Regions from separate parts of the Micromonospora sp. WMMD736 genome, predicted to be linked through region 1. Evidence: riboswitches for the same ligand, from Rfam matches in the RefSeq annotation. Region 1 holds a riboswitch; each other region holds the start of a gene.
What was found. Region 1 has a riboswitch for S-adenosylmethionine ahead of ACN269_RS17430 (aminotransferase class V-fold PLP-dependent enzyme). Riboswitches for the same ligand answer to the same signal wherever they lie in the genome.
Positions count from the first base shown of each region.

Region 1 (9,462 bases):
GACATGCTCTACCTGGACCGGCCTGCCTGGCCGTGGCGCGGTCGGCTCTGGTCGCACCTGATCAGCGACGTCTCCTACGCCGAGTTGCACGCCTTCGCCGAGACGTTGGGCGCACCCCGACGCGGCTTCGACCGGGACCACTACGACATCCCGGCCGATCGCTTCGCGGCGGCGGTGTGGCTCGGCGCGCGGGTGGTGCCGAGCCGGGAACTGGTCCGGCTGCTGCGCGACGCCGGTCTGCGCCGCCCGAAGCACCTCAACGATTCGCCGACCCGGTGAGAGTGGCCAGCTCACGACGGAGATTGTCGCGGGCCGGCACCTCCCACCGCTGCGCCAGCGGCGGCAGCCGGAACAGCGCGGGCAGCTCCAGCAGCCCGGTGAGGACGCCGGCCCGGCCGCTGCGGAAGGCCGGGTCGGGCACGTGCGCGTACTCCCGTCGGACGGCCGCCGCGTAGCGGTCGTAGACGGCCGGCGGGGCCGCCAGCACGGCGAGGTCGGCGTCGCAGAGCAGCGCGCCGTCGGAGTCCTCCGCCGACACCCGGTGCCCGGCCGTGAGCAGGACCAGTCGGCGGACCTCGGTCACCGCGGGCTCCGGCACCCCGAGCCCGGTGAGCAGGTTCCCGGCCAGTTCCGCGCTGTCCCGTTCGTTGGCTTCACCGGCGGCCCGGGGGTCGTAGACCGCGTCGTGGCACCAGGCCGCCAACCGGACCAGGTCGGGCCGCTCGGCCAGCCCGGCATGGCGGTCCACCACGTCGAGTACGGCGGTCAGGTGGGTGACGGTGTGGTAGTGCCGGTGCGGCTCCCGCCAGCGGGCGAGCAGCCGCTCACCGGTCACGGTCGCGTGCTCGTCCGGTCGTGCGCCGGCGCCGTGCGCCGCCGCCCGCCACCGCTCCAGCAGATCGGCCACCGCCCGAGTCTGCCGCATCCGCGCACACCGAACGCCTGCGGGAGGATTCAGCGGGTCTGCCACGGGTAGTCGCGCCCATGGCGGCGGCCCGGGACAAGAGACCTCCGGTGGTGCGGCGTGCGCCACTGCGCGACGGACTGGTGGACGTCGACGGGGCGCGCATCGCCGAGGCCACCGAGCAGCTCAAGCACCGCGGCCGGGCCACCCTGCACGACCGGCTGCACCGGGTGCGGATGGCCGGTGGGCTGGCGGTCCAGGCCGGCTTGGCGGCCGGCCTGGCGTACCTCGTCTCCCACAAGGTGCTCGGCAACCCGCAACCGGTCTTCGCGCCGATCTCCGCGGTCGGCACCCTGGCCGCCTCGGTGGGCCAGCGGTTCCGCCGGACCGTGGAGCTGATCGTCGGGGTGGGCGTCGGGGTGGCCGTCGGCGATCTGCTGATCTACTTCCTCGGCACCGGCGCCTGGCAGCTCGGGCTGGTGGTCACGGTGGCGATCCTGCTCACCATCTTCGCCGGGGCCAGCGTGGCCATCGTCATCCAGGCGGCGGCCACGGCGGTGCTGATCGTGACGCTGAGCCCGTCCACCCAGAACCTGGAGATCCCCCGCTTCGTCGACGCGTTCCTGGGCGGCGGCGTCGCGTTGCTGGTCACGGCGGTGCTGCTGCCGCTGAACCCGCTCCGGGTGATCAACCGGGCCGCCCGGCCCGCGTTGGACCTGCTCGCGGCGCAGCTCGACGCCACCGCCGACGGGTTACGCGGCCGGGACCGCGCCACCATCCAGCGGGCGCTGGAACGGCTGCGGGACAACAAGAACGAGCTGGCCACCCTGACCGAGGCGATCGAGGGCGCGAAGGAGACGGCCACCCTGTCACCGGCCCGTTGGCACCGCCGCGACGAACTCGTCCACTACGCGGAGGCCGCCGACCCGATCGACCGCGCGATGCGCAACTCCGGCACGCTGATCCGCCGGTCCGTCACCCTGATCGAGGACGACGAGCCGGTGCCCGACACCATGCCGGACGCGATCGGCCACCTCGCCGAGTCGGTCCGGCTGCTCAAACACGAGTTCGCGGCGGGGGAGGAGCCACAGAAGGCGCGGGAGCGGTCGCTGCGGGCCGTCAGCGAGGCCGGCCGCGCGTACGGGGCCGGCGTCGGCTTCTCCGGCAGCGTCGTGGTCGCCCAGATCCGTACCACGGCCAGCGACCTGCTGGTGGCCTCCGGCATCGAACAGGAGGAGGCGAACCGCTGCATCCGCACCTCCTTCGGGGACCAGGAGCGGCCGGTGGGTGAACCCGCCGAGCCGGGCGACGCGCCGAAGCCACCCACCGCCCCGCCGGTCGGCTGAACGCGGGGCTCAGGCCAACCCGGCGAGCGCCGTGAGCAGCCGGTCGACCTGGGCGGCGGTGCTGCCCAGACCGATGCTGGCACGCAGCGCGGTCGGCGGAAGGTCCTTCCGGCCGGTACGCGTGGCGGCCTCGTCGAGCAGCCGCCGGGCCAGCGGGTGGGCGCAGAACAACCCGTCCCGTACGCCGATGTGGTGCTCGGCGGCGAGCCGGGCGGCCACCGTGGCCGAGTCCTGACCGGCGACCACGAACGACACGATGCCGACCCGGGGCGCGTCCGGACCGAAGGTCCGCAACTCCACCACGTGCGGCAGGGCCGCGAGTCCGGCGCGTAGCCGGGCCAGCAACGCCTCCTCGCGGGCAGCGAGCGCGACCCGGTCGGCGTCGGTCAACGCCGCGCACACCGCCGCCAACGCCACCGCGCCGAGCAGGTTGGGGGTGCCGCCCTCGTGTCGGGCCGGGCCGGTCGCCCAGGTCACGTCGTGGGTGGCCGGCCCGACGTGGCTGGTCGCCCCGCCGCCGGCCAGGTAGGGCGGGGCGGCGTCCAGCCAGTCCGCCCGGCCGACGAGCACACCCGCGCCGAACGGGGCGTACAGCTTGTGGCCCGAGACGGCCAGGTAGTCCACGTCGAGCGCGTGCTTGTCGACCGGGGCGTGCGGGGCGAGCTGCGCCGCGTCGAGGACGATCCGGGCGCCGTGCCGGTGGGCCACCCGGGCCAGCTCGGCGACCGGCCACAGCTCACCGGTCACGTTGCTCGCCCCGGTCACCGCGACCAGCACCGGCAGCGCGGGGTTGCTGTCGCGGCGCAGTTCGGTCAGTGCGGCGGCGAGAGCGCGTACCGCCCCGGCCGGGTTGGCGGGCACCGGCAGGCGTACCGAGCCGCGCGGCCAGGGCAGCAGGTTCGCGTGGTGCTCACCGGCGAAGGTCACCACCGTCGTGCCGACCGGCAACGAGCGGGCCAGTAGGTTGAGCGCGTCCGTGGTGTTGCGGGTGAAGACCACGTGATCGTCCGCGCTCGCGCCGAAGAAGTCCCCGATCGTCTGCCGGGCCCGCTCGTACGCCAGCGTGCAGCGCCGCGACAGCGCTCCGGCGCCCCGGTGCACGCTGGCGTACCAGGGCAGCAGTTCGGTGACCGCGTCGGCCGCGGCCCGCGCGCACGGCGCGGTGGCCGCGTAGTCGAGGTTGATCTCGCCGGGTACGCCCAGCACGTCGAGCGCCGCCGACCGCGGCGACGCGACGGCGGGCAGGCTGGGCAGCGAGGGTACGAGGGTGACGGACACGCCGGAACCTCCGGGGTCAGGGACCCCGGGTGTGCTGTCGGGACGGGGTCCGCGCTTGCCCAGCACGCCGATCGGGCTGGGCCCGGTCATCACCCGGGGCACCCCACCGCGAACTCGACGAGGGTTGCCGGCCAGCAAGCCGGGGCTTGACGCTGGCGCTCGTGACCTGCGGGCAGCATAGCGGCTGTGGATGCGGCCGGACCAGCCGGCGGGGGATGGCTACGCTGACCGCATGGCCGACACCCCGCCCGGTGCCCCCCTGCCGTCGCCGCCGCACCCGCCGGCGGCCCCGCCCGTCGGCGGGTCACCCGGGATCCCGCCGCGCCGCTTCGGCTGGCTGCGGTTCGTGGTGCTGGCCGCGGTGGTGCTGCTCATCGCCGCGTGCGCGGTCTTCATGGTCATCACGCTCGGTCAGTCGCTGGGGCTCAACGCGCTGCTCATCGGGGTGGGCGCCGCGATCCTGCCGGTGCCGGTGCTGGTCGCCTGCTTCCTCTGGCTCGACCGGTACGAACCGGAACCCCTGAAATACCTGATCTTCTGCTTCGCCTGGGGTGCGTTCGTCTCCACCGCCGCCTCGCTGAACGTGAACGAGTTCGCCGCCGGGCGGTTCGCCGACTGGGGGCTGCCGGAGGCGCTCACCGCCGTGCTGGTGGCGCCGTTCATCGAGGAGTTGACCAAGGCGCTCGGCCCGATCCTGCTGCTGCTGTTCCGGCGGCGGGAGTGGTCCGGGATCACCGACGGCCTGGTCTACTGCGGGCTCTCCGCGGTCGGTTTCGCCATGGTGGAGAACATCCTCTACCTGGGCGGGTACGGCTACGCGGCCGGCGCCGACCGGTACGGCCCGGCGACCGGCACCCAGCAGGTGATCGCCATCTTCATCGTGCGGATCCTGCTGTTCGGGTTCGCCCATCCCCTCTTCACCTCGATGACCGGTCTGGGGCTCGGCGTGGCCTCCCGGAGCGCCGACCGGCGGGTGCGGGTGCTGGCCCCGATCGCCGGCCTGCTGCTCGCGATGATGCTGCACGGCACGTGGAACCTGCTGCCCACGCTCACCCAGGCCACCGGCGAGGCGGTGATCATGCTGTACGGCTTCCTGGGCCTGATGGTGCCGGTCTTCTTCGGCACCGTCGGGCTGGCCGTGTGGCTGCGCGCCTGGGAGGGGCGGCTCACCGAGCGGACGCTGCCGGACTACGTACGCGCCGGCTGGTTGAGCCCGCCCGAGGTGGCCGCCCTCAGCAGCCTGGGTCGTCGGCACGCCGCCCGGACCTGGGCACGGCGGGTCGCGGGCGATGCCGGGGTGCGGGCGATGCGCGGTTACCAGCTCGCGGCGACCCGGCTGGCCCTGCTGCGCGACGGGTCGCTGCGTGGTCTGGACCGTAAGCCGGCCGACCGGGACCGGACCGCCGTCGAGGAGCGGCAGCTCCTGGAGGCGATCACCGCGTACCGGTCGTACTTCGTGGGCCGTGACCCGCAGGCCCCGGCCGGTGTCTGGGACGGCAGCCAGTACCACCTGCGCTTTCCCGACGGCACGCAGCGATCGGTGTCCGCGCCCGACGAGCCGGTGGTGCCCATCCCGGTGGTGCTCGCGCCGCCGCCCTCGGTCGGCTATCCGCCGGCCGGCTGGCAGGGTCTGCGCCCCGCCGCGCCGTGGCCGCCCGGTAACGCCTGAGCGCGGCGGGCGTTACCGGCGCGGCCGACGGGGTCAGGTCATCAGGGTGGTGAGGAAGTCGCCGAGTCCTTGGGCCATGGCGACCAACGCCGCGCCGATCGCCTTGAACATCTGCGCCGCGCCGTCCGGCCGGAACGCCATGAAGTAGATCAGAAAAGCGACGCTGCCCCAGGTCAGCAGTTTCTTTACGAATACCGGCATCGTCCCTCCCCAGGGCCACGGTCGCCGGCTGGCTTCCCGTCGTACGGTCCGACAAACGGCGCGGCCGGGCCCGGGGAGGTCTACAGGTAGAGGCCGGTGGAGTCGTTCTCCACCCGTTCGGCGGCGACGGCGTGCACGTCGCGCTCGCGCAGCAGCACGTACCCGCGGCCGTGCAACTCGACCTCGGAGCGGTCGTCGGGGTCGAAGAGCACCCGGTCGCCGGAGACGATGGCGCGGACGTTCGGCCCCACACCCACGGCGGTGGCCCACGCGAGGCGCTTGCCGACCGCTGCGGTCGCCGGGATGACGATGCCAGCGGTGGAACGACGCTCGCCCTCGCTGCCCTCCATCCGCACCAGCACGCGGTCGTGCAGCAGGCGGATCGGCAGGCCGGAGTCGAGATCCTGGTCGGCGGTCACGGGGCAGACGCTACCGTGTCGCAGGTGACCGGCCGCCGGTGGTTACGCCCATGGTCGTGCGGGCATTGTGTGGCGGAACTGCCCTACCGTGTCGGGAACGGACGTATGCTGTCCGACCTGTCGCCGTGGGCGGACGATTCTTTCGCCAGGAGGTGCGCTTGAGCCGCTTCGAGCGGGTACGCGGGCGGCTGCGCCGCGCCTACCAGTCAGGACAGCAGTCGGTTCGCGCCGCCCAGGAGACGCCGAGCGACGCCCCGGAGTCGCCTGGAATCGCCTCGCCGGCCGTCCCCGGTCCCGCCGCCCCGGCGAAGGCCACGGTCGTCGGCGCGGAGCCGCCGGTGGACCTGCACACCTCGACGTCCAGCCGGGACGACGCCGACGTGCCACACGGCCTGCGGATCGCCGCCGCCTGGTGCTGGCGGTTGATCGTGATCGGCGTGGTGGCCTGGGCGTTGCTCCGGATCGTCGGCACGGTCCGGATCGTGATCATCCCGTTGGCCATCGCGTTGCTGCTCTCGGCCCTGCTCGCCCCGGCCGTGGGGTGGCTGCTGCGGGCCCGGCTGCCCCGTTCGATGGCGACGGCCGTGGTGCTGGTCGGCGGCCTGGCGGCCGTCATCGGCACGCTGACCCTGGTGGTCAACGAGTTCATCCAGGGTGTGCCGGAGCTGAGCGAAAAGTCGTCGCAGGGCGTGCGGCAGATTCAGAACTGGCTGAAGACGGGTCCGTTGCACCTGTCCGACACGCAGCTCGACCGCTACATCGACGAGGCGCAGGGCTGGATCAACGACAACACCTCGAAGTTCACCAGCGGCGCGCTGAGCACCGCGGCGACGCTGGCGGAGGTGCTGACCGGCACGCTGCTGGTGCTGTTCGCGACGTTCTTCTTCCTGCGTGACGGCAACCGGATCTGGCGGTTCCTCGTCCGGCTGCTGCCGGTGGCCGCCCGCTGGAAGGTCGACGACGCCGGGCGGGCCGCCTGGCAGACCCTCGTCGCGTACGTCCGCGCGACCGTGCTCGTGGCCTTCATCGACGCCGTCGGCATCGGCATCTTCCTGGTCATCTTCGACGTGCCGTTCGCCTTCCCGCTGGCCGCCCTGGTGTTCCTCGGCGCGTTCATCCCGATCGTCGGCGCGGCGCTCTCCGGCGGTGTCGCCGTGTTGGTGGCACTCGTCGACAGCGGCCCGGTCACGGCGCTGATCATCCTGGGCGCGGTGATCGGTGTGCAGCAGGTCGAGGGGCACGTGCTCCAGCCCCTCATCATGGGTCGGGCGGTGGCCATCCACCCGCTCGCGGTGATCATCGGGATCGCGGCCGGCGTGGTGCTCGCGGGCATCACCGGCGCGTTGGTCTCCGTGCCACTGATCGCGGTGCTGAACACCGCGGTACGCCGACTGGCCGCCCGCACGGTCCCCGACACCCCACCCGACGCCGTGGTAGTAGCCTCCCAAGCCCCCTGACCCTCCCACCCCCACCCCGGCCCCCGGCCCCCGCCCCCGCTCCTGATCCCGCGATCTTGCACTTTCGGTGGCGACAAATGGTGCCGAACCGCCCAAGTCGGCAACCGAAACTGCAAGATCGGCGCGGGCGCGGGCGCGGGCGCGGGGGTGCTGGGGTGGGTTAGGTCTTGGCTAGGCGTTCCAGGGCGCCTCGGGCTACCTCGGGGCGGGTCGTGTACCAGAACGGGGGGAGGGACCGGCGTAGGAACGGGCCGTAGCCCCGGGCCGTTTCCAGGCGCGAGTCGAGCACCGCGACGACCCCCTTGTCGCCGGTGGCCCGGATCAGCCGGCCCACGCCCTGCGCCAGCCGTACCGCGGCGATCGGCACGCTGACCGCCGCGAAGCCGGAGCCGCCGCCCGCGTCCACGGCGGCCGCGCGGGCCGCCGCCAGCGGCTCGTCGGGCCGGGGGAAGGGCAGCCGGTCGATGACCACGAGCTGGCAGGCGTCGCCGGGCACGTCCACCCCCTGCCAGAGCGACATCACTCCGAAGAGGCAGCTCGACCGCTCCTCACGGAACCGGCGGACCAGCAGCGGCAGCGCCTCCTCGCCCTGCAACAACACCGGCAGGTCGGTCCGCGCGCGCAGCAGCTCCGCCGCCTGCGTCGCGGCCCGTCGGGAGGAGAAGAGCCCGAGGGTACGACCACCGAGCGCCTCGACGAGCCCGAGCAGCTCCGCACCGGCGGCGTCGGGCAGCCCGGACACGCTGGGCCGGGGCAGGTGCGCGGCGACGTACAGGATGCCCTGTCGTGCGTAGTCGAACGGCGAGCCCACGTCGAGCGACCGCCAGCCCGGGCCCTCGGTGGCCGGGACGGTGGCGGCGTCGGCCAGCCGGCGACCCGGTGTCTCGGCGGCCGGGCGGCCCGCGCCCGTGCGGGCGGCCAGCGAGGCGGCGGCCGGCGATGCGGGGACCGGTGGCGCGTCCAGGCCGAGGGCGCGGGCCACGGTGTCGAACCGGCCACCGAGCGCCAGGGTTGCCGAGGTGGCGACCACGGTGCGTTCGTCGTACAGGTGGGCGGCGAGGGTGCCGGCGACCGACAGTGGCGCGACCACGAGGGCCCGCCGGTTGCCGCTGTCGTTCTTCTCCACCCAGGCCACGTCGTGGTCGGCCTCTTCGAGGAGCCGCTGGGCGGTGGTGGAGAGGTCGTCCATCGCGGCCTTGGCCTGCTGCTTACGGACCGGGTCGGGGTCGTCGGACTTGATGTCGCCGATGGCGTCCAGGGCGGCGCGGGTGGCCGAGTCGAGCAGGGTGCACGCCTCGCGCAGCGGTGTCGGCAGACCGGCGGTGAGGCGACCGGCCGGCGCCTCGGCCAGCCCGACGGCGAGGGCGTCACCGGCGGCGGTGAGCGCGTCGGCCGTCTCCGGCCGGAGCAGCGTGCGGGCACGTTTGGTGGACCGGTCGATCATCTCCGGCACCAGCTCGGCCTGGGCGGCGGAGGAGACCCGGTCGGCCAGCTCGTGCGCCTCGTCGACGATCAGCAGCTTGTGCGGCGGGACGATGTGCCGGTCGGCCAGCATGTCCACCGCGAGGAGGCTGTGGTTTGTCACCACGATGTCGGCCTCGCGGGCGCGGGCCCGGGACGCCTCGGCGAAGCACTCCGCCCCGAACGGGCAGCGGGTCGCGCCGACGCACTCCCGCGACGGCATGGAGACCAGTCGCCACGCCTGGTCGTCGACGCCCGGGTCCAGCTCGTCGCGGTCGCCGGTGTCGGTCTTCTCGGCCCAGTCACGCAGGCGCTCGATCTGCTTGCCGATCCGGCCGGCCTCGCCGAGCCACTTCGTGCCGCCGCCGGGGCGGGCGGCCGGGGCGTCGAAGAGGGTGTCCTCCGGTTCGTCGGCCGTGGAGTTGTCCAGTCGGGCCAGGCAGAGATAGTGGTGGCGACCCTTGAGCACCGCGAACGTGGGCCGGCGACCGAGCAGCGGCTCGACCGCGTCGGCCAGTCGGGGCAGGTCGTGGTCGACGAGTTGGGACTGCAACGCCAGCGTGGCCGTGGAGACCACCACCGGACCGTCCACGGTGAGGGCGGGCGCGAGGTAGGCCAGGGACTTTCCGGTGCCGGTGCCCGCCTGCACGAGCAGGTGCTCGCCGCTGGTCACGCACTCCTCGATGGCGGTGGTCATCTGCTGCTGGCCGGGGCGTGCCGTGCCACC
Region 1 is NZ_JBMHMI010000001.1:3,909,902-3,919,363, reverse strand. Features, by position in the region: gene ACN269_RS17445 (DUF4031 domain-containing protein) at 4-279, shown strand; gene ACN269_RS17440 (metal-dependent phosphohydrolase) at 257-907, opposite strand; gene ACN269_RS17435 (FUSC family protein) at 985-2,250, shown strand; gene ACN269_RS17430 (aminotransferase class V-fold PLP-dependent enzyme) at 2,260-3,495, opposite strand; SAM riboswitch class IV at 3,575-3,695, opposite strand; gene ACN269_RS17425 (PrsW family intramembrane metalloprotease) at 3,719-5,197, shown strand; gene ACN269_RS17420 (hypothetical protein) at 5,231-5,398, opposite strand; gene ACN269_RS17415 (GroES family chaperonin) at 5,479-5,817, opposite strand; gene ACN269_RS17410 (AI-2E family transporter) at 5,976-7,274, shown strand; gene ACN269_RS17405 (ATP-dependent DNA helicase) at 7,435-9,462, opposite strand, start outside.

Region 2 (9,462 bases), 3.9 Mb from region 1:
ACGATGTCATCGCCACACTCGTCCGCACCACCGCGCCACCCCGCAAGGTCGTGATCATGTCCCGCGACCGCGACTACTACCAGCTCATCACCGACCGCGTCCACGTCCTCAACACCAAGATGCACCCTGGCAAGCGCCACATCGGTCCCGCCGACGTTTTCGCCCGCCACCAGGTCACACCCGCGCAGTGGGCAGACTTTCGCGCGCTCACCGGCGACCCCGCCGACAACATCCCCGGCATCCCCGGCATCGGCGCCAAGACCGCCGCCACCCTCCTCGCAGGCGGCCTCACCCTCGACGACCTGGCTTCCTCCGACCGTCTGGACACCGGACGGGGCCGCCTCGTCCGCGAACAGCTCGGCCTGGCCCGCAAATGGCGGGACATGATCCGCCTCAACCACGAGCTGGACGTTCCCGTCATCCCCGCCGGCCAGCGGAGTCAACTCCTGCCCGCACCGGCCGAAATCGTTGAGGGGCTGGGCCTGTGGTGACGCCCGACTGCATCCTGCTCACCCTCATGGCGCATCCGGACGACGCCGAACTCTGGGCGGGCGGAACCATCGCCCGCCAGGTCCGCCACGGAGGCACGGCCGTCATCGCCGTTCCCCACCACGATGCAGTCCGCGATGCCGAGGCCACAGTCGGCGCACGCCTGCTCGGGGCTGATCTCTACCTCATGGACCAGCTCTCTGTCTCGACCGTCGCCAACGTGCTGAGGGAAGTCCGCCCCGACGTACTGATCACCCACCCGACGAACGACATCCACCCCGAACACCGCCGATGCGCCGAGGCGGTCCTCAGCGCCCTGCCCGACGTCGTCATCACTACCGGGCACCCAACGCGGGTCTACCACTGCGACGGCTACAACAACCTCGACCAGCACGGCCGCCCAATCGACCTGCCGATCATCGTCGACGTCGGTGACCAATGGCCCACCAAGCTCGACGCCCTTCGGTCCCACACATCCCAGCCGATCCTCGATCACTTCGGGCCGATGGCCGAGGCGCTCGGGAAGCTGCACGGCAGGCGAATCAACGCAGCGTACGCGGAGGCGTTCCGCGCAGTGCCAATACTCGGCCGCTTACCAGCGGCCACCGGGCTTTGACTGCGCGATTCTTCGCTCAACGCCCACGACCAGCCTCTTTAGGCAATGGCCGCGCCCCTTGCCGGTGACAAATCGTAGTAACATCAGCGTTCGTCGACCTCTGCCGCCTCTGCACCTGGATGCAGTAGCTGCGACGCACTCGAAGGGGATGCGCCATGGGGCAGACGCCGCGGGCATTGGAGGCGTTCGCGTCGCAGCGCCACTTCTTCGGCGCCGAGCTCCGTCGCCTGCGCGAAGCGGCGCAGTGCTCGCAGGCGAAGCTCGGGGCGATGATCTGCTTCAGCGCGGACCTGGTGCGCCGGGTGGAAACAGCGGACCGGTTCCCATCCCGCAAGTTCGCTGAGGCGTGCGACGCGGCACTCTCGGCTGGCGGCGCTCTCACGCGGATGTGGCCGCTGATCGAGGAAGAGCGTCGCAGGACCCGAACGATTCCAGAAACGGCCAGGCCTTCTGCGGGCGGTACCCCCCCGCCACACGCAGGTTGGCGAACGCGCCGAGCTGGTCAGGCGGGTACCTTTTCAGCCCGGCGTCCTCGATCGCGCCGCATTGGAATGGCTGACCGCTGAAGTCGGCTCGCTGACGCAGAGGGTCGACGCTCCGGCCCGTTCGGGGTGGGTGTCGGAAGAAGATCTCCAGGCTGCGGAGACCTCGCTGGCGATGTTTCGCGAGCTGGACCACACCTTCGGGGCCGGCCGAGTCCACGCCCAGGTGCAGCACTACATCGAGGGCGAACTCAACCAGCTGCTGGCGGCCTCGCCCGCGAACGAGGCCGTCCGTGTCCACCTGCAAGGGCTCGCGGCGGGATTCTTTGAGCTGTGCGGGTACCAGGCGGTCGACACCGGCGCCTACGGTCTGGCCCAACGCCGCTATCTACGCGCCCTCCAGCTGGCCCAGTCCGCCGGTGACCGCGTGTACGGCGGATATCTGCTCGCGGTCAACATCGCTCATCTGTCCCTGCATTGCAACCACCCCGAGCCTGCGCTGCGGATGGCGCTCGCGGCGTTGACGGGCAGCGAGAGTCACGCCACCCCGGCCGTGCGGGCCGCGTTGCACGCGGTGGCCGCCCGCGCCCAGGCCCGCCTCGGGCGCGAGGCGGCGTGCGCCGTCCACCTCGGCGTCGCGGAACGGCAGCTTGCGCGTAGCCGGGCGGGCGAGGAGCCGCCGTGGATTCGTTACTTCACTGTCGCCTACCTGGCCGACGAACTCGCCCACTGCTTTCACGATCTCGGCCAGCCCCGGCAGGCGCAACGGCACCTCGGCACAGCCCTCGCCGGGCTTCGTCCGTCGCACGTGCGCCGGCTCGCGATCGACACCGCGCTCCTCGCTTCGTCATTGGCAACGGCCGGGCGGATCGACGAAGCCTGTGCCACAGCGCGCACTGCGGTCGACCACGCCGCCGCTACCCTGTCCCACCGCTGCGTGCAACGCATCGTCGACGTCCAGGTCGACCTCGATCCCTACCGAGGCGAGCCGGAAGTACAGGAACTCGGCGAGTACGTGCGGCACCGGCTACCGTCCGCAGTGGTATAGCCGTCAGCCGGACGCCACTGCGGCCATCGCCGAGCGGTAGTGGGCAAGCTCTGCTTCCAACGCCCGGGCAGCATGAGCTGAGGTGGCGACATAATGCCCAACACCGTCGAGCAGCATCAGCTCGTGCGGCACGCCCCGACCTTGCAACTCGTCGGCGAGTTCCCGCACGTCGTCGGCGGTCGCTACGTCGTCGGCGGTGCCATGGATCATCAGGACGGGTCGTCGGATGTCCTCTGCACGAACTCGCCCGGCGCCACCGCGCAGCCGGGCCGCGTGTGCGCGCTGGAATCGAGGCACGGTTTCCGCCCAACGCTCGGGATTGACGATCGCCGAAACCGCGGTCGCCGCGGCGAATGGACCGTCCTGTGCCACCGCATGTAACGCGGTATACCCGCCTGCGCTGGCTCCGCGAATGAACACCTCACCCGGGACCGCCCGGCCCTCGGTCAGCAGATATTCGGCGACAGCCCCGCAGTCCTTTACGTCGTCGATGCCCCAACGGCCGTAGAGAGCCTGCCGAAATGCCCGCCCGTACCCGGTGCTTCCGGTGTAGTCGACGTCGGCGACGGCGAACCCGCGGCTGGTGAAAAACTGCGCCTGCCAGTCCAGCCGTACCAGGCAGGAAGCCGTCGGCCCAGGGTGCGCCCGTACGATGACGGGCGCACACCAGTCCGGCGCCGCCCCGGTTGGCGGATATACCAGCGCCACCACCTCCCGGCTGCCCTCAACCGGGACGCGCAGCTCCACCGGCGTCGACACCGTCAGCCCGTCAAGCCCCGGATGCTCGGCCCGAGCCAACACCTCGACACGCGGTTCGTCGCCCAGGTGCACCAGCGCCACCTGAGGGGCCACCGCCGGTGACGATCCCACCAAGGCCACCGACGCGCCGCCCACCGCGAGGTACGGCTTGATCGACGTGTAGGGCAGCTTCACCGGCGTGACCGCTCCCGATCGATCAACGACGGCCAGGCAGTGGCGGGGCCCTTCCTGCACCACCATCACAATCCGGCCATCAACGAGGAAGCCGTACGAGGAGTAGCCCAGCTCCCAAGGCTCTGCCGCGCACTCGGCCGCCAACGGCGCCACCGGCGAGACCGATTCTCCATCCCAGCGATAGAGGTTCCACCAGCCGCTGCGATCCGACGCGAAGTACAGGGCGCCGTCTGGCCCCCACCGCGGCTCCACCACGGACTCCGTCGGCCCGCCTGCGAGCTTAACCGGATCGCCGAGCAACCCGTCGGCACCATAGGGCGCCACCCACAACTCGCTCGAGTCCCACGGCATGTCCCGCTCACTCCACCGCAACCAGGCCAGCATCCCCGGCCCGGGTTGCGGGGCCCCGAAGAAGCCCGAAGTCTCGGCAAGCACCCGCATCGCCGGGGCACCGACGAGTGGAACCGCCACCAGGGCGTCACCGTCGTCGGTTTCCCGTACGGCGAGTAGCTCGCCATTGCCGATCGTCAGGTCACCGAACGACGACGAGTCCTCCACTATCAGGCTGACGTTGCCTCCGGCTACCCGGTAGAGGCCGTTCGCGCCGGCGCACCACACCTCGTCGCTGCTCGGGGCGTACGTACCACCGCCGTAGGCGTGCACATTGCTGGTCACGGCGAAACGCGTTGGAGTTACGTCGGCCACGCCGTCGTCTGCCGACCACCGCACGAGGGTCGGGCCGCTCGCGCAGCTCGGACGGGACTCCAGCCAGTACAGCGCATCCCCGACCCTGCGTAGCTGGTCGAAGCCGATTGACGCGCGAACGGCGCTGGCTGCAGAGACGGCATCAGATTCTGGTGCCAACTCCACGGACTCCTCCTCGGGCGACGCCGCCAGCGATCCGTCGTGATGATTCATGGCGGTGAAACAGGATGCCATTGTCACCCACTTCCGGCCCGGCGGGCCGGACGCGGGCCAGCACGTGGGCGACCGCCCGAGTCTCCTCGCGAGTAGGGCCGGAGACCACGCAGAGGGTCATCTTGCCCGCTCCGCTCTCCCGGCCTGTAGTCGCGTGTTCCTTCGCAAGCGGGCGGCCTTCCGCACGGGCTCCGGCTCGGCGGCCAGCGAGTCGTGTTGGATACTCTTCCCGCTCATTCCGGCCGCTGCTGAGGTGGCCGGGATCGCCGCATCCGACGGCGCATGAAGCTACGGGAGGAGGAGGCGGTCGTGGCATCTCCAGTTCGAGACCATCGCGTGCAGGTCGTGCAGAAGTGGGGCTTCGGGATGGCCCCCGTCAAGCCCGAGGTCCAGCAGAAACGACGTCGGTCGGTAGCGGCCGTGCTGAGCTACCTGCAGAACGGCCCGATTGAGTCCAGCCCGTCACTGCTGGAGGCCCTGTCGGAAGTCAAGGGGCTCTACTCGCGCTGTCACAAGCAGGACCAGTGGGACTGGTTCACCGTGTGGCAACAGCTGGGCCGCCCCGGGCGTAAGCGCTGCCTACAAGCTGGTGATGCGCTCGGTCGCCTACGCACCGCAATCAGGGATGGCGACGATGTCACCGCTGCGAAGCAGCTCACGCTACTGACTGACGCGGACGTGCAGGTCCATCTGGCCGGATTCGTCGGGGAACAGCTGCTTGAACCGCGAGGAGCTGGCTACATCTACATGCTGTCGACTCGCGAGCTGCCCCGGATGCTCAAGATTGGCTACACCGAGCGGACCGTCGAGGAGCGGGTGAGGGAGATCAACCGGGCGACCGGCGTCGTTATCCCGTATGGCGTGCGCGCTTTATGGGTGGTCGCGGACGCTCCGTCAGTAGAGGCTGAGCTGCACGATCGATTGGCGCCTTACCGGGTGCGCAAGGATCGCGAGTTCTTCGACCTCGACTTCCGCGACGCGTCCGCCCTCATCCAGGGCTACATAGATGGTCTCCGACGCGAGGACTAGCGTGATCGCCCGTGGCGAGCAGCTGATGGAAGGCGACACGTTCTTCAATCAGGTCGACGGGCCGGCCCGCCAACTCGGCCAGGAGTTCCGGTAGGTGCCACGTCGTCAGGTGTGCGTAGCGGGCGTTGTAAACGCCGACGGCTTCGATGGCGAACTCGTCAGGAAAGTCCAGCAGTACGTAGCCGAGCAGCTGCATGATGGTCGGCGCTTCCAATGATGACCGCCGCGTCCCGTCGCGGCGCTTGCTGCCGAGGCCCGTCTTGAGTTCGAGCAGCAGGCCTGCGGCGATCAGGTCGGCGTCGGCGTTCATCAGCGATGATCCGGCGAAGGTCGGCCCGAGGGTCCAAGCACCATGCCGCGCCGACAGGGACGGCAGGAGGCTCCGCTCGGCGAAGGCGCGCAATGCCTGGAGCTCGTCGAGAGCCGCAGGTGGAGCGAGATCAAGTAGCTTCTCAGCGGTGATGGACCTTGGGGCCAGGGCCATCAACGGGGATCCGGGTGTGGGACCGGCCCGGTACAGGTCGGTGAGGAGCGCCAGCGCCCAGCAGGCCCGGGCAACGAGTTGATGGTCGGCTTCGCTGCCTGCGGCCGGCCCGGTGAACCGGGAGGTCCCCACGCTGTCGCCGCTTCGGGAGTAATTCAGCGTGCGCGCCAGTTCGTGGACCGCGTGCCGGAGTGGGGGAATGCGCGCGCCGAGCAGTGCCAAGCGCAGATCCGGTCTGGGATGCACCATGAAGCGCACCATCCAGTCGAAGGCTGAGCCGATGGTGCCAGGGTTCGCCTGGCTCCCAGGCACGACAAGGGAGCCCACGGATTCCCGATACCGTGCCTGCAGGTCCTGCCAGCGGCCGAACCGCTTCTGAATGAACAACCTCGCTGGCGAGGCTCTGTCGCTCATTGCCACGGTCAGCGCCGGCCAACCACTAATGATGGTCATGCTTCGACCACCAGGCGCCGACGTCGCTGCCCGCCACTGTCCATCATGGCCGGATGCTATCGAACGCCGCGGCATTCGAGCTGCCCGTCATCACCGGACCGAGGATGGACGATGTCCGGCGCGGCCGCTGTTGGCGATGTCGGGTACCCAACAGCAGCCGGCTGGACTGGCGATCAACGAGCGGTGGACAGGAATTCGGTCTGGGCCTGCCGGAGGCCGCTGAGGTCGTTGGGCACGGGCAGGACGCCGTAGCGGTCGAAAGCGTCGACGCTTGCCCCAAGCGACAGCGGCGAGTGCCGTTGCCACTCGGCCAGCGGCACGCTCGAAGCAGTCAGGCGTAGTGGCTCGGCGAGCCGGTCGAACTCCACCTGCTGCCACTCGCGCAGCTCGTTACCACGCCGTGCGGAGGCCATCAGCGAGGCGGCGACCTCGGTGGTCGTGGCCGTCTGCGGTTGGACCACGTCGCCGTTCATGATCGAGTGTCGGCCCAGCGGCAGTGCGGCGCGGTGGCCGTACCGTTCTCCGACGACCTGCGAGACGTGTCGGCAGGTCTCGCAGGCCAGCCACGACCACCGGGTTCGGGTGGTCACCGTGTCCCGGACGCACAACACACACAGGTCGAGGTCACCGGGAATGTCCTGGCCCTGCCACTGCTGCTCCCACTCCGGCGTACGGGGCTGGCAGCGGCACCGCTGTTCGCGCGGGGCACCGTCGCGGAGGTGCCCGCAGGTCAGGCAGACCGCGAAGGCGGCCAGGTCCAGCTCGTCGAACGGCACGGTGAACTCGCTCTCCGGTGCCATGAGGCACCCGCTCTTGCCGTACCGCAGCTTGCGGTCGGCCTGGTCTTCCCCCGGAGGCACCGTGCGCGGGTGGCGCGGTTGCCGGGTCAGCAAGCCGGGAGGCTTGACGCTGACCACTCTTGACGCCCAGGAAGCATAGAGATCATCGAGGCCGGGAGCAACTCCGCGGGGGAGACTTGAGCCCACGCTGGTGGCGGAACTATCCGTCGGCGGCGAGTCGGAGCCGGGCAAGCAGGTCGGCGACCTCCCGGGTCAGTTCATGGTCTGGGCCGTAGACAACGCAGAGGTCGTCGTGCAGCGGTTGCAGCTCGTCTGCGGCCTCGGCGGCCTTGTCTTCGGAGACCAGCAGTATGCCGATGTTGAAACGTAGGTCGAGAGCCGTGGGGGAGACGTCGCCGGAGGCGGCGCGCACGTGCGTCAGCACCTGCCGGAACTGGCGCAGGGCTGTGGTGGCCTGGCCGAGTTCCGCCCGGCAGTGCGCTGCCTGCCGCAGGCATTCCAACGCGTCCTCGCTGGTGGGGCCAGCGGTACGGGTGTACGCGGCGGCGAGGGCGTCGAACTCCGGCAGCGCGCGCCGGAAGTCCCCGCCGATGATGAGGATGGCGGCTCGCCGTGATCGCAGGCCCAGTACGCGGGGACTCTCAGCACCGAGCGCGTCGCTGGCGGGGCCGATGACGCTCTCGAGCACATCCGCGGCTTGGGCGAACCGCTCGTCGTCCAGCAGCTCGTCGGATTGGGTAACGGCAGCCTTGATCGCGTCTCGAACCTCGGTCTTCAGGATCGCCGCCGGATCGGCGCCCGACGTGCCGCTGCGAGGCGCCGGGACCACGGGGTCGGGTGCCGGCCGGTGCCGGGGCGCGTTGGGTCGGCGGTACACCAGCGTCGGGTCGGGCATCGTGCTGCTCGCGTGCTCGGAGGCGGGCGGTGCCGATCCAGGCAGGGGCAGGAAAGGCAGCAGCCGCTCGTAGACGTCGTAGGCGTCCGCCGGCCGGTCCTCGGGGGCCTTGGCCAGCAGATCGAGGACCAGCTCCTCGATCGCTGCAGGTACGTCGTGTCGGAGCGTCCGTAGCGGTGGTGGCGGCTCGGTGACGTGCTGGTGCCACAGTTTGAAGTCGCTGCCGCCGGCGAAGACCCGCTGCCCGGCGAGGAGTTCGTGCAGGACGCAGCCCAGGGCGTACAGGTCGCTCTGCGGCGTGACCTGTGCGTTCTGGATCTGCTCGGGCGGCATGTAGTGGTGAGTGCCGAGGGCGCTGCCGGTTGCGGTGAGGCGGGTGACGTCGGTGCGCAGGATGGCGGCGATGCCGAAGTCGAGGAGCTTGATCGCCCCATCCGCCGTGACCAGGACGTTGTCGGGTTTGAGGTCGCGGTGCACGACGGGGATGGCGTGGGCGTGGGAGAGGACGGTGCAGATCTGCGCGGCGATAGCGGCTGCCCAGGTAACCGGCAGCGGATGCTGTGGGTCGATGAAGGCCCGCAGGGCGGTGCCGCGAACGAACTCCATCACCAGGTAGAGCCGGTCGTATGAGCGATCGAGGACCGCGTCGTACACCTGGGGCACGCCGTGGTGTTGGATGCGTGCGGTGACGCGGGCCTCGCGGCGGAATCGCTTGGCGAACTCTTCCGCCTGCTGCGGGGTTTGCACGGCCTCGACGCGGATCAGCTTGATGGCGACCTCACGGTCGAGGACGCTGTCGTAGCCGCGCCAGACGTGCCCCATGCCGCCGGAGCCGATTTCCTCGACCCGCTCGTATCGACCGCCGATCGGCTCTGCCCGCACGTTGCCCCCACCCCTGCGACTGTCCCAGCCAGATGGTCAGTGTTGCGGTCGAACCGATCACCGTCCAGGGATGCCGCCGCGGCGTGTCACGTTGGCGCCGCGACGGCATCAGTGGGTCAGGCCGCCTCGTCGTCGACGACCCCCTCCTGCCGGCGGATCAGTCGCCAGGCGGCGCTGCGGGCGCTGCGGTTGAGCGAGCTACGGAAGTCGGTCTCCGGACCAAAGTAGCGGCGACCGAGGTCGGCGGCGGTCTCGAAGTGGTCCATCATCTTCTCCTCGAAGACCGGCCCGAAGACGTGGCCGAAGTTCTCCTCGTCGTTGGCGACTGCGGCCTGGCGGACCTTCGGGTCGGCCATCGCCTCGTTCAACGGCTTGACCACGTCATCGTCGGTGAAGCTGGTGCCGAACCGCTCGTTGAACCGGTCGACCAGCT
Region 2 is NZ_JBMHMI010000001.1:55,590-65,051, forward strand. Features, by position in the region: gene ACN269_RS00300 (5'-3' exonuclease) at 1-491, shown strand, start outside; gene ACN269_RS00305 (PIG-L deacetylase family protein) at 485-1,105, shown strand; partial or broken gene ACN269_RS00310 (helix-turn-helix domain-containing protein) at 1,261-1,504, shown strand; partial or broken gene ACN269_RS00315 (XRE family transcriptional regulator) at 1,598-2,635, shown strand; gene ACN269_RS00320 (S9 family peptidase) at 2,639-4,486, opposite strand; gene ACN269_RS00325 (GIY-YIG nuclease family protein) at 4,769-5,515, shown strand; gene ACN269_RS00330 (hypothetical protein) at 5,475-6,452, opposite strand; gene ACN269_RS00335 (hypothetical protein) at 6,626-7,252, opposite strand; SAM riboswitch class IV at 7,257-7,377, opposite strand; gene ACN269_RS00340 (protein kinase domain-containing protein) at 7,452-9,029, opposite strand; gene ACN269_RS00345 (type I restriction endonuclease subunit R) at 9,146-9,462, opposite strand, start outside.
Region 2: it holds a riboswitch for S-adenosylmethionine, as region 1 does, so the genes downstream of both, ACN269_RS00335 (hypothetical protein) here and ACN269_RS17430 (aminotransferase class V-fold PLP-dependent enzyme) in region 1, are expected to answer to the same signal.

Region 3 (9,462 bases), 2.7 Mb from region 1:
GCCGGGCGAAGCCCATCTCGTGGGTGACCACCACCATGGTCATCCCGGCGGCGGACAGGTCGGCCATCACTCCGAGGACCCCCTTGACCAGCTCCGGGTCGAGCGCCGAGGTGGCCTCGTCGAAGAGCATCACCTCGGGTCGCAGCGCCAGCGCCCGGGCGATCGCCACCCGCTGCTGCTGACCGCCGGAGAGCTGCGCGGGCCGGGCGTCGGCCTTGCCGGCGAGCCCCACCAGCTCCAGCTGCGCGCGGGCGACCTGGGCCGCCTCGTCCGGGCCGAGCCCCCGCAGCCGGCGCAGCGCCAGCGTGATGTTGCGCAGCACGCTCATGTGCGGGAAGAGGTTGAACTGCTGAAACACCATGCCGACCCGCTGGCGCAGCGCGTCCGGGTCGTCCCGTAGCACGCTGCGTCCGTCCAGCAGCACGTCGCCACGGTCGGGTTCGATGAGGCGGTTGAGCGTCCGCAGCAGGGTCGACTTGCCCGAGCCGGACGGTCCGATCACGCACGCCGTCGCGCCCCGGGGCACGTCCAGGTCGACGCCGCGCAGTACGCGGTTCGCGCCGAAGGCCAGGTGGATGTCGTGTGCCCGCAGGCTGACCGAGGTGGTGGTGGCGGTGGTCATCGCCGGTCTCCTTCCGTGGCCGGGGTCAGCGTGGGCTCGTCGTCCTCGTCCGGCGCGACGGGGTTCCGGCCGTCGCGCAGCCGCCGGTCGATCCAGTTGACGAGGTGTGTCAGTGGGACGGTCAGCGCCAGGTAGAACAGTCCGGCCAGCAGCAGCGCGGACTCGTTCCCGGTGGTGGCCGCGTAGTCCTGCCCGATGCGGAACAGCTCGCGCTGGCTGGCCACCAGGCCGAGGAAGTACACCAGGCTGGAGTCCTTGATCAACGCGATGAGCTGGTTGACCCAGGCGGGCAGCACCCGCCGGATGCCCTGCGGGATGATCACCAGCCGCATCGCGTCGGTCCAGGAGAAGCCGAGGGCCCGAGCACCCTCCAGCTGGGCGGCCTCCACCGACTGGATGCCGGCGCGGAAGATCTCCCCGATGTACGCGGCGGCGATCAGCGACAGCGCGAGGATGCCCAGCGGGTACGGGTCCGGCCCCCACACCTGCATGCCCAGCGGCGCCAACCCGACGCCGATCAACAGGATCGTCGCCGCGGCCGGCAGCCCCCGGAACACGTCGGTGTAGACGCGCGCCGGCCAGCGTAGCCACCGGCTGCGGGAGATCCCGGCCACGGCCAGCAGCAGACCCAGCACCGTGCCGAGCAGGGCGGCGGAGACCGCCAGGATCAGCGTGTTGGGCAGCCCGACGGTCAGCATCTCGGGCAGCGCCTCGCGCATCGCGTCGACGTCGAAGAACGTCTCCCACAGGGTGCTCAACGGATCCATCGTTCGCCTCTCCTACCGCCCTGCTCGCTCGTCACCGGGTCAGGACGCGGCCGACGCGGACGCCGACGGCGCCGCGACCGTGCCGCTGCCCGGCGTGAAGTCGGCCGGGATCGGCCGGCCCGGGTAGTACTGGGCCTGCAACCGGTTCCACGTGCCGTCGGCGATGACCTCGTCGAGGGCCTTGTTCAGCGCCTCGCGCAGCTTGTCGCTGCCCTTGGCGACGGCGTACGCGGTCGGTGCCGGACTGAGCTGCTTGGCCGCCACGGTGATCTTGCCGTTGCTGTCGGCGGCGGACTTCTCGCCGATCTCGGCCGGGGCGATCCAGGCGTCGGCCGTGCCCGCCTTGAGCTGGTTGATCGCGCCGTTGTAGTCGGGTACGCGGACCGGGTCGAGCTGCTTGCCGGTGGCGTAGTCGTCCTGGACGGTGCCCTGCACCACCACGACACGCTTGCCGGTGAGCTGGTCGAAATCCTTGATCGGCGAGCCGGCCGGCACGTCCAGTCCGAAGTAGCCGAAGTCGTACCCGTTGCCGAAGTCGACGGTCTTCTTGCGCGCCTCGGTGACGGTGATCGAGGAGCTGCCGACGTCGAACTTGTGGTTGTTGACCTGGGACAGGAGCGCGGAGAAGTCGGTGCCGACGAACTCGACCTTCAGGCCGAGCTTGCCGGCCACGGCGGTCAGCAGGTCGTTGTCGAAGCCGGTGAACTTGCCGTCCTTGAGGTACACATTGGGCGGGGCGTCCGTCAGCGTCCCGGCCCGCAGCACACCCGCCTGCGCCAGACCGTACGGATTCCCCGCATCGCCAGCCGACCCGCCGCCGCCGCTACCGCCGCAGGCGCTCAACCCACCAACAACCACAGCAGCGGCCGCAAAAATCCTCAAACCAACAGAACTACGCACAAAATTCTCCAAAAGGGTGACGTCGACCCCGTTGATCATGAAGTTATTGCCACGACACGCCGGTCGAGCGGGCAACAACTTCATGATCAACGCGAAGAAGGGTCGGGAGGGTGGGGTGGGGCGGGGAGGGGGGCTCAGCGCTTCAGGCGGCGGTACACGCCGCGCTGCGCATTCGCATCAGGTCCACGTGGCGACGCCGGGTCAGGGCCGGCGTACGCCGGCTTGCCGGTGGCGTGGGGCTGAGGATGTGCATGCGGTCTCCCGGGTCTTGGTGCTGACCTGGGTGCCAGGCCACGCTTGCACCGACGTCCCGCCGGTGCCTGGTCTTCACCCGGGGCACCCCACCGCGGAGGAGGGTTGCCGGCCAGCGAGCCGGGGCTTCGCGCTGGCGCTCATGACCTGCGCCGAGGCTAGCAGCGCCCACCGGTCGTCCGTCCAGCCGATATGACCACGCTCACCAGCCCCGACCCGCGCGCGGCGAGCTGGTCAACCGGCGTGGACGTGGGGTCGGCGCGTCCGGTCCGGCTCCTGACGACGCAGGATCTCCCGGGTCACCGAGGCGATCTCGCCCTGCCCGAACGCCAGGTACCGCAGCACGTTGCGAGCCGGGCCGCCCTCGGTCCACTCGAAGTAGATGTGCGGGCGGCGCGCGCTGCGGTCGCGGATCTCCAGCAGCAGCGCGGCCAGCGCGCTGGGCACCGCGGAGCTGGCCAGGCTGAGCACCGGGAAACGGTCGTGCGCCACGCTGCCGCGTACCAGCAACTCCGTCTCGAAATCCGACGGATCGGTGACCCGGACCTCTACGAAGATCACGTCGCTGTCGTCGGGAAAGTCGTTGTCCGCCATGGTCTGGGCCAGCTTGTCGCGGTACTCCGCGAGGTCGCGCCGCTCCGGCTCGTGCGCGACCAGACGGATCCGGCGTCCGGAGCGCTCGTCGATCATCGCGGTCGCCAACTCGTCCAGCTGGACGTGGTCGACCCGCAGCTCGAACGCCCGCGCCACCCGCGACAGCGCCGAGACCACGATCATCGCGCCGATGAAACAGCCGGCGATCTTCACACCGTCGGGCCGCTCCGCCACGTTCGCCACCGTGGTGTAGACGAACGCCACCGCGATGGCACCGAACGCGACCGTGCGTCCGCGCTGCCGCCGTCGCCGCGCCGCGAGGGTCACGGCCGTCGCCGCCGAGGTGATCAACACCAGGACCCCGGTCGCGTACGCGCCGCCCTGCGCGTCGACGCTGGCGGAGAAGATGATCGTGATCAGGAACGCCACGCCGGTGAAGACCAGGACCAGCGGCCGGACCGCGCGGGCCCACGTCGGCGCCATGCCGTAGCGGGGCAGATACCGGGGTACGAGGTTGAGCAGCCCGGCCATCGCGGACGCCCCCGCGAACCAGAGGATCGCGATGGTGGAGAGGTCGTAGACGGTGCCGAAAACCTCGCCGAGATGCTGGTGGGCCAGGTAGGCCAACGCCCGGCCGTTGGCGGCCCCACCCGGCTGGAAGGCCTCGGGCGGGATCAGCACGGTGGTGGTCACGCTGCTGGTGATCAGGAAGACGCTCATCGTCGCGGCGGCGGTGGTGAGCAATCGTCGCGCGCCTCGGATGCGGCCCAACGGCCGGTCCTCCGAGTCCTGACGGTCCCCCCGGATGTGCGGCATCACCGCCACCCCGGTCTCGAAGCCGGACAGGCCCAGCGCCAGCTTCGGGAACACGAGCAGGGACAGCCCGACCACCAGCAGCGGATCGCCGTGTCCGGTGGTCAGGGCGTTCGTCCAGTCTCCGACCGCGCTCGGGTGGCTGACCACCCGCCACAGCGCGTCGCCGATCACCACCGCGTTCAGCGTCAGGTAGACCGCCACCAGCACGACGGCGATCCCGATGGCCTCGCCGAAACCCTTGAGGAACACCGCGCCGAGCAGGGCCACCAGCAGCAACGTCACCGCCACCTCGTGTCCCTTGAGGCCGCTGGGCAGGAACGGGTTCTCGTCGATGTGGGCGGTCGCGTCGGCTGCGGACAGGGTGATGGTGATGATGAAGTCGGTGGCCGCGAAGCCCAGCAGCACCAGCACGAACAGCTTGCCGGGCCAGTAGCTGAGCAGGCGTACGAGCATCGCGATCGAGCCCTCGCCGTGCGGGCTCTCCACCGCCACCCGCCGGTAGACCGGCAGCGCGCCCAGCAGCGTCACCAGCACCAGCACCAGGGTCGCCACCGGCGAGAGCGCTCCGGCGGCCAGCGCCGCGATGCCCGGCTGGTAGCCCAGCGTGGAGAAGTAGTCCACGCCGGTCAGGCACATCACCCGCCACCACGGGTGGTGCCGGTCCTCCTGTGGGTGGGCGTGCAGGCCCTGCGGCGTGGGCTGGCGCGACCCGTCGGCGAGCAGCCAGCGTCGTAACCGGTCGGTCCGCCGGCCGGCACGTCTGTTCACCTCCACCGGCGTCACCCCCGTCCCGCCCATGGTCACCGCGAGTATCCGCCGTGTGGTCGACGTCCGTCCGGCGGTGTGCGGAACCCGTCCGCCGGGAGCAGCGACCCGGCCCCGGGTTTCGGGTCGGGAGCACCGGGGAAGCAGGGCCCCCGTCCCGAACCCCGGGCCGGGCAGTGCCGGGAGGGGAGCGGGCTCGTGGTTGGTGGCCGCCGCTTCCGCCGGGGCGACGGCTTCGGCCGTCAGCTCGACGAGCACGAGGCGCGGGTCGGGCCCGTCCCGCCGGCGCAGCCGGGCAACTCGTCCGCCGGCCGTCTGGTCGACAGTGCCGTCTACATCCGGGGACACCGGTTCGCCTCACCGGTCGGGCTCGCCGAGACGTACGCCTGCCTTCAGACGCAGGACCACGCGATGGCCTGGATCGGGCTGTACCGGCCCGACATCGACCAGATCTCCTCGCTGGCGCGCGAGTTCCGGCTGCACGACCTGGCGGTGGAGGACGCGATCAACGCCCACCAGCGGCCGAAGCTGGAACGGTACGGCGACACGCTCTTCGTGGTCCTGCGTGCCGCCCGCTACGACGACCTGCGGGAGGAGGTGGAGTTCTCCGAGCTGCACCTGTTCATCGGGCCGGGTTTCGTGGTCACCGTCCGGCACGGAGAGGCGCCCGACCTGGCCGCGGTACGACGCCGCATGGAGGCCGACGCGCCGATGCTCGCCCGGGGTCCCGAGGCGGTGCTGTACGCGATCCTGGACCAGGTCGTCGACGGGTACGCGCCGGTGGTCGCCGGGTTGGAGAACGACATCGACGAGATCGAGACCCAGGTGTTCGGTGGTGACCCGAACGCCAGCCGGCGCATCTACGGGCTCAGCCGGGAGGTCATCGAGTTCCAGCGGGCCGCCCGCCCACTGCTCGGCATGCTCGACTCCCTGGCGGCCGGCGCCGGCAGCTACGGCGCCGACGAGGAACTGCGCCGCTACCTGCGTGACGTCACCGACCACCTCACCCAGGTGGTGGAGCGGGTGGACGGGTTCCGACACCTGCTGCAGAACATCCTCACCGTCAACGCCACCCTGGTGTCGCAGCAGCAGAACGAGGAGATGCGCAGCCTGACGGCGGCCAGCTACGCGCAGAACGAGGAGCTGAAGAAGGTCTCCTCGTGGGCCGCGATCCTGTTCGCCCCCACCCTGATCGGCACGGTGTACGGGATGAACTTCGTGCACATGCCCGAGTTGAACTGGCGCTTCGGCTACCTGTTCGCGCTCCTGCTCATGCTGCTGGTCTGCGGCACCCTCTACCTCGTCTTCAAGCGTCGCGGCTGGCTGTGAGCGACGCTCACTCGATGCCGCGCAGGATGTGCCGCTCGTCCTCGAGGTCGTCGTCGCCGGCACCGATGCGACCGAGCAGCACGGCGGCGGCCCAGATGGTCAGCGGGGTGGCGGCACCGGTCATGCCACCGCCGGTGCGGTCGTGCTTGGTCTGGCTCCGCTCGTTCCGCGGTGGCCTGCGCTGAGCCTGCATGGGCCCTGCCTCTCCTCGTCGAAGCCGCCGCGGGCGACGCGGTGTGCCCCGCGCGCCCGGCCGGGCGGCCCGCGTACGCGGGCCGCCACCGGTACGGCATCCACGTCGAACCATCCCACGTCGGGCCGGGTCCGCACCCCCTGTTTTCGGTTTCCCGACTGACGCCCGCCAAACCGGACAACTCGCCCCGACAGCGCTCTGGCGAATATCTGACGAATCAGTTTGGCGACGGTCGATGCCCTTCACCGGCCCGCCCACCTCTGACACTCTGCAATCGCCAAGTGACGCACTGGATAGATGGATCGAGGGCCATGACAAAGCGTTGGTTGATCACGGGGTGTTCGAGTGGACTCGGCCGTGCTCTGGCGGCCCGGCTCGCGGCCGAGGGTGAGCAGGTGGTGGCGACGGCCCGGCGACCGCACACCCTGGACGGCTTGGTGGCTCGGCATCCGGACAACGTGCTGGCCGTCGCCCTCGACGTACGGAACCCGGAACAGTGCGCGGCAGCGGTCGAGCGGGCGGTGGACGCCTTCGGCGGCATCGACGTCCTGGTCAACAACGCGGCCTACGGACAGTTCGGCACCTTCGAGGAGGTGTCCGACGCGGAGATCGCCGCGCAGTTCGACACCAACGTCTTCGGGCCGTGGCGGCTCACCCGCGCGGTGCTGCCGGTGTGGCGGGCGCAGCGCGGCGGGCACGCCGTCTTCGTCAGCTCGGTCTCCGGCGCGGTGCCCTTCCCGGGGCTCGCCGCGTACACGGCGAGCAAGTTCGCGCTGGAGGGGGCGGCCGAGTCGCTGGCCGCCGAGGCCGGGCACCTCGGGGTGAAGGTGACCATCCTGCAACCGGGCGGCTTCGCCACCGACTACAGCGCCAATCTGGCGATGCCGGAGAGCCGTATTCCGGACTACCTGGCGGTCAGCGAGGGCATGCTCGGCGCGCTACAGGGCATGAACACGAAAGTGGAGATCAACTCCCCCGAGCTCTTCGCCGATGTGGTCTGGCGGCTCGGGCAGATGGACGCGCCGCCCCTGCGGCTGCCGGTGGGACCCGACTCGGAGGCGTTTCTGGAGCCCGCCTACGACGCCCGACGCAGCGAGTACGACCAGGTGATCAAGGCGGGCCACCACACCCTCCCCTGAGGGACCGGCGGACCGCCTAGGGCAGCGGGTGGGCGATATCGCGGGCGTGGTCGGTGAGCGCCGCGCCGACCACGGTCGCCGTCAGCGGCAGCACCTCCAGGCAGCGGCGTACCGCGGCGGCCATCAGCGTGTTCGGCACCCGCATGGAGAGCGTGCAGTGCGGCACCCAGCGCCCCGGCTGGTAGTGCTCGACCAGCCCGATGCCGGCGGCGGCGAGCCGGCCGTGCACCAACCGGTGGTGCGCCAGCAGTTCCGTCGTCGGCGTCGCACCGAGCCACAGCACCCGGCCGACGAACTGCCCGGCGTGCTGGAAGTCGAGGCGCAGCGGAGCCGCCACGACTGTTCCGCGCAGCGCCTCGGCGACCTGCTCGGGGTCGAACCGGGGCGCCACCGCGAGGGACACGTGCGGGCGGTGGCGCTGCTGGAGCAGCGAGCGCATGCTCTGCACACCCTCGGCCTCCAGGGCGTCCCACAGCACCCGGATGCGCCGCGTGGCGTCCGGGTCCAGATACAGCTCCAGCGCCGCGACCACGTGATCACGTTAGCGGCCGGGGTTCGGCTGTCGGTGGCCGGCGGTACGGTGCTCCAAGACCCACCAGGAGGCGTACCCGTGGACGTGAGTGACCTGTTGACCGAGACGTACGACCGGCAGCCCGACCTCGTCCGCACGGCGGTCGACGGCCTCACGCCGGAGCAGCTGCGCTGGGCGCCCGCCGAGGGCGCCAACTCGATCGGCTGGCTGGTCTGGCACCTGACCCGCGTCCAGGACCACCACGTCGCCGACCTGCTCGACGCCGAGCAGCTCTGGACCACCGGCGACTGGCCGGGGCGGTTCGGGCTCGTCGCCGACCCGCACGACACCGGCTACGGTCACACGCCCGCGCAGGTCGCCGGGGTCCGGCCGGAGAGCGCACAGGCGCTCATCGACTACTTCGACGCGGTCTCGGCGCGTACCCGAAAGTTCCTCGCCGGCTTGCGCCCGGCGGACCTGGACCGCATCGTCGACGAGTCGTGGGACCCGCCGGTCAGCCTCGGCGTGCGGCTGGTCAGCATCGCCGACGACGACGCGCAGCACGCCGGCCAGGCCGCCTACGTGCGGGGCCTGCTCGAGCGCGGCTGACGTCCGGCGTACGCCGGACTCACGGCACGATCACGGCCCGACCTTCGAGCGTCCCGTCGCGCATCTGACGGTACGCGTCGAGAGCGTCCTCCAGCGCGAACGTGGTGATCCACCTGATCCGGGCCGGGCGTCGTTCGGCGACCTCGACCAGCTCCGGTGTCGACCGCCACTCCCGCAACCGCAGCGCCCGCATGTCGATCCCTCCCGTCGCCGCCTGCCCACTGCACCGCGCACCAAACGAGTCCTCTCGCGATCTTGCAGTTTCTGCTGTCGATTCGCGTCCTCCCGACTGATATGTCGCCACCGAAAGTGCAAGATCGCGGGGTCCGCGGCGTTCGTTGGGCGTCACGGGTTCACCCGGTTCGGGCGAGGCCCGCTCACCCTGGCCCGGGTGAGCCTGCGGGGATGCGGGAGGGGATGTGATGGGCACGACGGCGACGAGTTACCTGGAACACCTGGACACGGGCCAGCCTTTCGACCTGCCCGAGGTGATGGCCGGGACGCTGCGGCTGGACCTGCGCGACGACGGGCACACCGAGCACTGGTACCTGACCGTGGCGGACCAGCACATCCGGGTCACCCGCTCGGCCGACGACGCGGACCTGGTCGTCCGCGCGCCCCGTGCCGTCTTCGACGAGTTGGTCAACGGCGAGGTGCCGCCGGGTACAGCGCTGCTGCGCAACGAGCTGACCCTGCGGGGCGACATGCGGCTGCTGCTGGTGCTGCGGCGTGTCCTGCCGGGCCCGCGAGGCGCGCGGCACCCGCGCGAGCTGGGGCGGGCCGCGTTGGCCCGGCGGAGCACGCCGGCCGGGCGGGCGACGGCCGGCGGGCGGGACTACCGGCCATGAGGCAGGAACTCGTGCACGTCCTCGCCGGGAACGTGTTCGCCATCAGCGACGCCCAGGGTGACGTCGAGGTGGATCCGCAGGCACCCGTCGGGCTCTTCGCGTTCGACACGCGTTTCC
Region 3 is NZ_JBMHMI010000001.1:6,570,457-6,579,918, forward strand. Features, by position in the region: gene ACN269_RS29860 (amino acid ABC transporter ATP-binding protein) at 1-622, opposite strand, end outside; gene ACN269_RS29865 (amino acid ABC transporter permease) at 619-1,389, opposite strand; gene ACN269_RS29870 (ABC transporter substrate-binding protein) at 1,429-2,154, opposite strand; SAM riboswitch class IV at 2,578-2,689, opposite strand; gene ACN269_RS29875 (amino acid transporter) at 2,776-4,725, opposite strand; gene corA (magnesium/cobalt transporter CorA) at 4,915-6,045, shown strand; gene ACN269_RS29885 (hypothetical protein) at 6,053-6,238, opposite strand; gene ACN269_RS29890 (SDR family oxidoreductase) at 6,550-7,377, shown strand; gene ACN269_RS29895 (2'-5' RNA ligase family protein) at 7,394-7,909, opposite strand; gene ACN269_RS29900 (mycothiol transferase) at 7,988-8,497, shown strand; gene ACN269_RS29905 (hypothetical protein) at 8,517-8,690, opposite strand; gene ACN269_RS29910 (SCP2 sterol-binding domain-containing protein) at 8,920-9,345, shown strand; gene ACN269_RS29915 (glycogen debranching N-terminal domain-containing protein) at 9,342-9,462, shown strand, end outside.
Region 3: it holds a riboswitch for S-adenosylmethionine, as region 1 does, so the genes downstream of both, ACN269_RS29870 (ABC transporter substrate-binding protein) here and ACN269_RS17430 (aminotransferase class V-fold PLP-dependent enzyme) in region 1, are expected to answer to the same signal.